One region of the Streptomyces sp. NPDC088730 genome, then DNA from elsewhere that is predicted to be linked to it. Evidence: riboswitches for the same ligand, from Rfam matches in the RefSeq annotation. Region 1 holds a riboswitch; the other holds the start of a gene.
The links. A riboswitch is a leader RNA that binds a small molecule or an ion and turns the genes downstream of it on or off. The one in region 1 is predicted to bind S-adenosylmethionine.

Region 1 (4,501 bases):
TAGCACCGCTGCTCACCGCGCTGCGGCAGACCCTCGACTCGTTCGTGGAGATCGGGCTCGGCTACCTCGCGCTCGACCGGCCGACGGGCACGCTGTCCGGCGGCGAGGCGCAGCGCGTCAAGATGATCCGCCACCTGGGCTCCTCCCTCACCGACGTCACCTATGTCTTCGACGAGCCCACCGCCGGGCTGCACCCCCACGACATCCAGCGGATGAACAGGCTGCTGCTGCGCCTGCGCGACAAGGGCAACACGGTGCTCGTCGTGGAGCACAAGCCGGAGACGATCGCGATCGCGGACCACGTCGTCGACCTCGGCCCCGGCGCCGGCACGGCGGGCGGAACCGTCTGCTTCGAGGGCACCGTCGGGGGACTGCGGGCCGGGGACACCGTCACGGGCCGTCACTTCGACGACCGGGCCACCCTCAAGGACACCCCGCGCAAGCCCACCGGCGCGCTGGAGATCCGGGGCGCGGACGCGAACAACCTGCGCGACGTCGACGTCGACATCCCGCTCGGCGTCCTCACCGTGATCACCGGCGTCGCCGGCTCCGGCAAGAGCTCACTGATCCACGGCTCGGTCTCGGGACTGGACGGGGTGGTGTCGATCGACCAGGGCGCGATCCGCGGCTCGCGACGGAGCAACCCCGCCACCTACACCGGGCTGCTCGACCCGATCCGCAAGGCGTTCGCCAAGGCCAACGACGTGAAGCCGGCCCTGTTCAGCGCCAACTCCGAGGGCGCCTGCCCCGGCTGCAACGGCGTCGGGGTCGTCTACACGGACCTCGCGATGATGGCGGGCGTCGCCACCGTCTGCGAGGAGTGCGAGGGGAAGCGGTTCCTGGCATCGGTGCTCGAATACCGCCTCGGCGGACGTGACATCAGCGAGGTGCTGGCGATGCCGGTGACCGAGGCCGAGGAGTTCTTCGGCAGCGGCGAGGCACACACGCCGGCCGCACACCGCATCCTCGACAGGCTGGCCGACGTCGGGCTCGGCTACCTCAGCCTGGGCCAGCCGCTCACCACCCTGTCCGGCGGTGAGCGGCAGCGGCTCAAGCTGGCCACGCACATGGGCGAGAAGGGCGGGGTCTACGTCCTCGACGAACCGACCACCGGCCTTCACCTCGCAGACATCGAGCAGCTGCTCGGCCTGCTCGACCGGCTGGTGGACTCAGGGAAGTCCGTCATCGTGGTCGAGCACCACCAGGCGGTCATGGCGCACGCCGACTGGATCGTCGACCTGGGCCCCGGCGCCGGGCACGACGGCGGCAGGCTCGTCTTCGAGGGCACCCCCGACGACCTGGTCGCGGACCGCTCCACCCTCACCGGCGAGCACCTCGCGGCCTACGTGGGAGCCTGAGGCAGTGAGTCAGCCGCGGCCGCCCCGCCCGGCACGTCCGGAGTCCCCGGCAGCTCCGGTGTATCCGGGAAGGCGGGGTGGCCGCAGAGACGGCGCACGTACTCCTTGAGCCGGGGACGGTCGCCGAGGGCGGCGACCGGGCCGAGACGGACGAGCGCCACCCACAGGTCCACGTCCCCGGCCGTCAGCTGCTCGCCCAGGGCGTAGGGCTGCCGGGCGAGGGACCGGTCCAGCAGGTCCAGGGCCGCCGACCGCTCGGAGGACCCCGCCTGCGGGGTGACGTCCCGGTCCAGCAGCTCGCGCAGCGTCTCGATGCGGTCGGCGAGCTCCGGCGGGCGCAGCGCCGAGGGGCGGGCCTCGTCATGGCCGGAGAGCAGGCCGGCCAGATCGCGGAGTATGTCGGGGGTGTGGTTGCTGACGATGCGCCCGCTCCACCGGTCGCACAGCGCGGGCGCCGTCAGCGGCCCGTCGTAGTGGTGCAGCGTGGCCTCGTACGCGCCGCGCAGCGAGGCGTACGCCTCGGGTGTTCCGGCGGGGTGCCCCAGGAACGTGGTGGCGACCGAGTCCCGGAGCCCGAGCAGGCCGAGGGTGATCGAGATGCGCAGCGAGCGCGGACAACTCGCCGACAGGAACAGCTCGTAGCGGTGCGGAGCGGGATAGAAGCCGCCGGCCAGACCGACCCCGATCCGGCTGTGGATACGGGAGGACGGCACGGCGATCTTGGGACGGGGATGGCTGGCGCACGGACTCGGACCGGATGAGACCGAGCCGCACGTGATGGAGTTGCCTGTGCTGGAACTGCGCGAAGCTGTCTCGGGCATGACTCTCCTGTGGAGATCCCTGTGGGAACGAGGAAGCCACCGCCGCCTTGTGGGCACCAGCGGCCGGATGGGGAACGGCTGCGCCTGCGCACCGGTCCGAGTCACGGCAGCGCGGACCCGTGTGCGTCATCGCGACCGTGCGGACCTGCGCGCGTCCGGTGTTCCGGGCTAGTACGCGCTGGAGACACGCAGCAGGTCGATGTGCAGGCGCCTCGTCAAGCCGTTCCTGGACAAATCCCACCCGTCCCGACTCCGGGGCCCGCGAGACGCGGGACCACGCTTGCCCCGCCACGCCGGCGGGACCCGGTCGTCACCCGGGGCACCCCGTCGCGGTGGAAGGGTTGCCTGCCAGCGGGCCGGGGCCGATGAACCCCGTGAGCAGGACGGATCCCGCACGGGGGCGCTGACAATCGTGACCGTCCACGCCAGTTTCGGTGCGCCGGGTGACGCCGTCAAGGAGGCCACAGGGGCCATCTCGCCTGTTGGTCACCCGCGTTGACATTCCTGTCGGCGCATGCATAACTTGCGGCGCGGAACGGTCCCGGTTGGCAGCGATACGCCCCGGATCGCCGGCCGGCATCCCAGCAGACCGCGGGGGTGCCGCAGTTGAGACCGGACGGTGTCCGGCAGGCGCGAGGCCCCGCGGGGCGGATCGGTGACGGTGAGGGCGATGCACGCAGCTGAGGGGATGGCTGCCTGGCGGTCCCGAGGCCGCGTTCTGCTCTGCGCGGACCGCTCCGTCGACCTCCAGCGTGTCAACAGCGCCCTGTGTACCGCCGCTTGTCGCGCTCTCTGTCAAGGCTGACGGCCTTCTGACTCCCTGACGTCCACCGCTGCCGCGGTGCGTCCTCTCCCCGCCCGGCCCCCTGCTCCGCGCTGTGCCGCCCGCGCCCCGCCGCGTCGTCCCCGACGACCGGCGCGGCGAGGCGCTGCCGTCCGTGGTCCGGGCCGTCCGCATCCGCTGGAGCCCTCCGTGAGTGAATCCCCCGGCGTCGCTGTGTCCTCCGGGTCAGCGCCGCCCGCCGAGGCGGCCCCCCGCCCCGGGCCACCCCTCGTGCCGAAGCCGCAGGTCCCGCAGCGGGTCCGCCCGCTCCTGCGGCCCGGCCGCTGGATCGTCACCGTCGTCGTGCTGGTGCTGGTCGCCCAGATCGTCCACGGACTGGTGGCCAACCCCTTCTACCAGTGGGACCGGTTCCAGTACTGGTTCCTGCGGCCCACCATCCTTGACGGCCTGCTCGTCACGCTCGAAGTCGCCCTGCTCAGCGCCGTGCTGGGGCTGCTCGGCGGTGTGCTGCTGGCCCTGGCCCGGCTCTCCCCGAGCCCTGTGCTGCGCGCGGTCAGCTGGGTCTACACCTGGCTGTTCCGGTCGGTCCCGCTGATCGTGATCCTGCTGTTCCTCTACAACTTCAGCGCGCTCTACCGGACGCTGAGCGTGGGAGTGCCGTTCGGCCCGGCGTTCTTCAGCTTCGACGAGTCACGCCTCGCCACCGACATGACCGTGGCCGTCATCGGCCTCAGCCTGAACGAGGCGGCGTACGCCTCCGAAGTGGTGCGCGGCGGCATCCTCTCCGTCGACCAGGGCCAGCACGAGGCGGCAGCCGCCCTCGGCCTGCCGAAGCGGTACCGGTTCGCGAAGATCGTCTTCCCGCAGGCCCTGCGCTCCATCACCCCGAACTACGTCAACCAGCTGATCGGCCTGATCAAGGGCACCTCGCTGGTCTTCTACGTCTCGCTGCTCGATCTCTTCGGCTCCGTGCAGAGCATGGGCAGCACCTACCCCGGCGACATCGTGCCGCTGCTGCTGGTCGCCACCGCCTGGTACCTGATCCTCACCAGCGTGGTGTCCGTCATCCAGTTCTACGTCGAGCGGTACTACTCGCGGGGCGCGCTGCGCACCCTGCCGCCCACGCCGCTGCAGAGGCTGCGGACCGGCCTGGGCGATCTGCGGGCACGGGTCCGGAAGGTGACGGCGATATGACCGCGGAGACGACGACCGGAAGAGCGGAAGCGGCCGGGACACCGGGGCAGGCCGGCGCCGTCGCGGCGCCCCCGGTGCGCCCCGCCGCGGTCGAGGTGCACGACGTGCACAAGTGGTACGGATCCCAGCGCGTTCTGGACGGCGTGGCGCTCACCGTGCGGCCCGGGGAGGTCACGGTCGTCCTCGGACCGTCCGGCTCGGGGAAGTCCACCCTCCTGCGGGTGATCAACCACCTGGAGAAGCCGGAGATCGGCCATGTCAGTGTGAACGGCGAGCTGATCGGCGTCCGCAGGCACCGGGGGCGGCTCAAGGAGCTGAGCGAGCGCGCCATCCTGGCGCAGCGC
Region 2 (4,501 bases), on a different contig from region 1:
CAGCTGATGAAGGCGTCCGCCCAGCGGCGGGTCAGGAAGGCCGCCCGGTCGGCGCCGAGGATGCCGCGCAGCACCTGCTCCGCGATGTCGTCCGGCAGCATCCGGAAGTAGTCGACGGGCGCCCACGGGGTGTGCGAGAAGTGGCCGATGCGCAGGTCGGGGCGGAGCTCGCGGAGCATGCCCGGCACCAGCACCAGGTGGTAGTCCTGCACCAGGACCGCCGCGCCCTCGCCCGCCTCCTCGGCCAGCGCCTGGGCGAAGGCCCGGTTGTAGGCCTCGAAGGACGCCCACTGGCGCCGGAACTCCGCGTCGAAGACGGGCTCCACGGGGGTCTGGTAGAGCAGGTGGTGGACGAACCAGAGCACCGAGTTCGCGATGCCGTTGTACGCGTCGGCGTGCACGTCCGCGTCGATGTCGAGCATCCGTACGCCCGGCTCACCGACCCCGCGCCGGACCGCCTCGCGGTCGCCCTCACCGAGCGCGGCGCAGACCCACATCTTGTCGTCCACCGCGCTCAGCCCCGAGACGAGCCCGCCCCCGCCCCGTTTCGCGTCGAGTGAGCCGTCCTCGTTCAGTGCGTACGAGACCGGACCGCGGTTGGACGCGACGAGTACCTGGGCGGCGGGCTGAGGGGCGTGCTCGGAGACCATGCGCGGAATCTAGCCCGATACCGAACCGTCCAAACGTGCGTGCGGCCGCGGTCCGTCCCGGATGCTGCCGGGTGACCTGCGGCCGGACGGCCGCAGGTCACCCGGCAGCCGCTCAGGCGGCGCGGCGCGAGACGTACTCCTCGATCTCGCGCATCGGCGGCCGCTCCTGGGCGTCCACCGGGTGGGTGTGCGGCACGAAGCCGTTCTCGCCGCGCTCGAACTGGGTCAGCTCGGGGCGCACCAGATGGCCGCGGGAGAGCCGCAGCGACGCGGTCCGGTAGATGGCCGCCGCCATCCGGCCGAGCGCCCGGCCGTCCTGGTGGCGGTGTTTGCGGACGCCGACGTCGACCTGGGCCAGCGCGTCCAGGCCGACCGTGTGCAGGGCGTCGACGAGCAGCCCCAGCTCCACCCCGTAGCCGACCGGGAACGGCAGCTGTTCGAGCAGCGAGCGGCGCACGGCGTACTCGCCGCCCAGCGGCTGGACGAAGCCGGCCAGCCGCGGCCAGTGCAGATTGAGCAGCGGCCGTGCCACCAGTTCGGTGACCCGCCCGCCCTGGCCCGCGGTCTCCCCGAGCGGACGGTCGTACATCGCCTTGACGAACTGCACGGAGGGGTCGGTCAGCAGCGGGCCGACGATGCCGGAGACGAAGTCGGCCGAGAAGTCCTTCAGGTCCGCGTCGATGAAGCAGACGATGTCACCGCCGGTCACCAGCAGTGACCGCCACAGCACCTCGCCCTTGCCGGGGACGGCCGGCAGCCGGGGCAGGATCGCGTCCCGGTGGATCACCCGGGCGCCCGCCCGGCGGGCGACCTCCGCGGTGTCGTCGGTGGAGCCGGAGTCGATCACCACGAGTTCGTCGACCAGCCGGACCTTCTCCATGAGCTCGCGCCGGATGGTCCGGACGATGTCTCCGACCGTCGCGGCCTCGTTGAGCGCGGGCAGCACGACACTCACGCTCCCCCGGCGCGGGTCGCCGCTCCTGGCGGCCAGGAGCTGCTCCAGCGGGCGGTCGGCGCACGACCAGGAACGCCTGGTCAGCCAGCGTTCGACCTCTTCCAGCACGGTCGATACTCCCTGCATGTGATCCATCTCGCGGTTCGGACGACTATCTCAACAGTCCGGTGCTTCGGTTACAGTCTGAACAACGCAGATGGCCATGGCATGCCGGGGTCCATCCGCCGACAAACGCCTGGATCGATGGTCCAGTGCCATAGCGCTCATCCAGAGGGACAGAGGGAACGGCCCGTTGAAGTCCCGGCAACCATCCCGCCGACCGCGAGGTCAGGTGGGGACGGTGCCAATTCCGTCTTGTGGCGAAATGCGTCACGAGGAAGATGAGGAGAAAGGGCCTCGCCATCATGGCTGTTCAGACTGTTGCAGCATCCACCGAAACTTACGTCGACCTCGGTCCCGCCGCGGCACTTTCCTGCCGCGAGTGCGGAGAACGGTTCGCGCTCGGTCCCCTCTTCGCCTGTGCGACCTGTTTCGGGCCGCTCGAAGTGGCGTACGACCTGCCGACCGGCTCCCCGGACGAGCTGAGGAAGCGCATCGAGGCCGGACCCGACAACATCTGGCGCTACGCGCCGCTGCTGCCGGTCCCCGCCGACGTCGCGGACAAGCCCAACATCAACCCCGGCTTCACCAAGCTGGTCAAGGCCGACAACCTCGCCCGTGAGCTGGGCGTCACCGGCGGCCTGTACGTCAAGGACGACTCCGGCAACCCGACGCACTCCTTCAAGGACCGCGTCGTCGCGATCGCCGTCGAGGCCGCCCGCGCCTTCGGTTTCACCACGCTCTCCTGCTCCTCCACCGGCAACCTCGCCGGAGCCGTGGGCGCCGCCGCCGCCCGCGCCGGTCTGCGCTCCTGCGTGTTCATCCCGCACGACCTGGAGCAGGGCAAGGTCGTCATGGCCGCGGTGTACGGCGGTGAGCTGGTCGGTATCGAGGGCAACTACGACGACGTCAACCGGTTCTGCTCGGAGCTCATCGGAGACCCGCTCGGGGAGGGCTGGGGCTTCGTCAACGTCAACCTCCGCCCCTACTACGGCGAGGGCTCCAAGACGCTCGCGTACGAGATCTGCGAGCAGCTCGGCTGGCGGCTGCCCGACCAGATCGTCATCCCGATCGCGTCCGGCTCGCAGCTGACGAAGATCGACAAGGGCCTCCAGGAGCTGATCAAGCTCGGGCTGGTCGAGGACAAGCCGTACAAGATCTTCGGCGCCCAGGCCGAGGGCTGCTCGCCGGTCTCCGCCGCCTTCAAGGCCGGTCACGACGTGGTCCGCCCGCAGAAGCCGAACACGATCGCCAAGTCCCTCGCCATCGGCAACCCGGCCGACGGCCCCTACGTCCTGGACATCGCCCGCCGTACGGGTGGCGCGGTGGACGACGTGAACGACGAGCAGGTCGTCGACGCGATCAAGCTCCTGGCGCGCACCGAGGGCATCTTCGCCGAGACCGCGGGCGGTGTGACGGTCGGCGTGACGAAGAAGCTGATCGAGGCCGGCCTGCTCGACCCGACGCTCACCACCGTCGTCCTGAACACCGGTGACGGCCTCAAGACGCTGGACGCGGTGGCCGCCACCTCGCAGGCGACGGCGACGATCCGGCCGAGCCTGGACGCCTTCCGCGCCGCCGGCCTCGGCACCGCCAGCTGACCCACCCGAGACTCCAGGAAGGGCACCCACCATGAGCGTCAAGGTCCGTATCCCCACCATCCTCCGCACCTACACGGGCGGCCAGGCCGAGGTCCCGGCAGAGGGCGCGACGCTCTCCCAGGTCATCGAGTCCCTGGAGAAGGACCACCCGGGCATCGCCGCCCGCGTCCTGGACGACCAGGGCAAGCTCCGCCGCTTCGTGAACGTGTACGTCAACGACGACGACGTGCGCTTCGAGGGCGGCCTGGAAGCGGTCACCCCGGACGGCGCGGGGGTCTCGATCATCCCGGCCGTCGCCGGCGGCTGCTGAGCCCCGGGACCCGAGCGGTCCCACTGCGCCGAGTCACCTGGATTGCCCTCTCCGCGACGGAAGCGGAGGGGGCAATTCTGCATGGTTGAACGCGGTAGAGTGTGGGAAGTCCCCTTCGCTGCCCGTGCCCCCCGCATATGAGAATGCGCCTGGCCACGACAAGATGCAGCCAAAGTACCTGAGCCTCTTGTGCCATAAGTCGCCTTTGCCTGGCCCGACTTGCCCTGGAATCTCATGAATTCCTCATATTCGGGTGATCGGCGCTGCCCAGAATTCTCGTCCGATTGACCTGTTGCAGAGGGCAGTTGGGCAGATACATTCGGCCGCGGTCGACGCGTTCCGGCGCACGCACCCTCTCCTGTCGGAGGGTGAGTTCTGACCCGGGCCCGCGAAGTGCGGTCCTGTGCAAGGGCCAGTAATAGGGGAGTTAGGCATGGCTCAGGGCACCGTCAAGTGGTTCAACGCGGAGAAGGGGTACGGCTTCATCGCGGTCGACGGTGGTGCGGATGTTTTCGTCCACTACAGCGCGATCCAGATGGACGGATACCGCACCCTCGAAGAGGGTCAGCGAGTTGAATTCGAAATCTCGCAGGGCCAGAAGGGGCCGCAGGCGGACATGGTCAAGCTCGCTGTCGGCTGAGCTCGGCGCGGTCGGCCAACGACACTACTCACGCACGGAGGGCCCGTACCCCTGGGGTACGGGCCCTCCGTGCGTCCTGGCCCCGTTCGCTCCCGCTGTCCGGTTGTCCACACTCCGGAGGGCGACGCTTGCACTCTCGGGGGTCGAGTGCTAATCATTGGGCTTAGCACTCTCCGGGTGAGAGTGACAGAAACTTGGACCGGGCCGGTGAGGCCCGCAGGTCTGCCGGGGCAAGGAACCGGCAGG

Region 2: linked by a shared signal. The riboswitch ahead of thrC (threonine synthase) and the one ahead of ACIP89_RS24360 (glutathione S-transferase C-terminal domain-containing protein) in region 1 are both predicted to bind S-adenosylmethionine.

The regions. Positions count from the first base shown of each region.
Region 1 is NZ_JBIVLK010000008.1:212,633-217,133, forward strand. Features, by position in the region: gene ACIP89_RS24355 (ATP-binding cassette domain-containing protein) at 1-1,358, shown strand, start outside; gene ACIP89_RS24360 (glutathione S-transferase C-terminal domain-containing protein) at 1,343-2,071, opposite strand; SAM riboswitch class IV at 2,451-2,597, opposite strand; gene ACIP89_RS24365 (amino acid ABC transporter permease) at 3,153-4,157, shown strand; gene ACIP89_RS24370 (amino acid ABC transporter ATP-binding protein) at 4,232-4,501, shown strand, end outside.
Region 2 is NZ_JBIVLK010000012.1:51,311-55,811, reverse strand. Features, by position in the region: gene ACIP89_RS28690 (trehalose-6-phosphate synthase) at 1-650, opposite strand, end outside; gene ACIP89_RS28685 (glucosyl-3-phosphoglycerate synthase) at 763-1,713, opposite strand; SAM riboswitch class I at 1,866-1,992, shown strand; gene thrC (threonine synthase) at 2,010-3,305, shown strand; gene ACIP89_RS28675 (MoaD/ThiS family protein) at 3,337-3,615, shown strand; gene ACIP89_RS28670 (cold-shock protein) at 4,049-4,255, shown strand.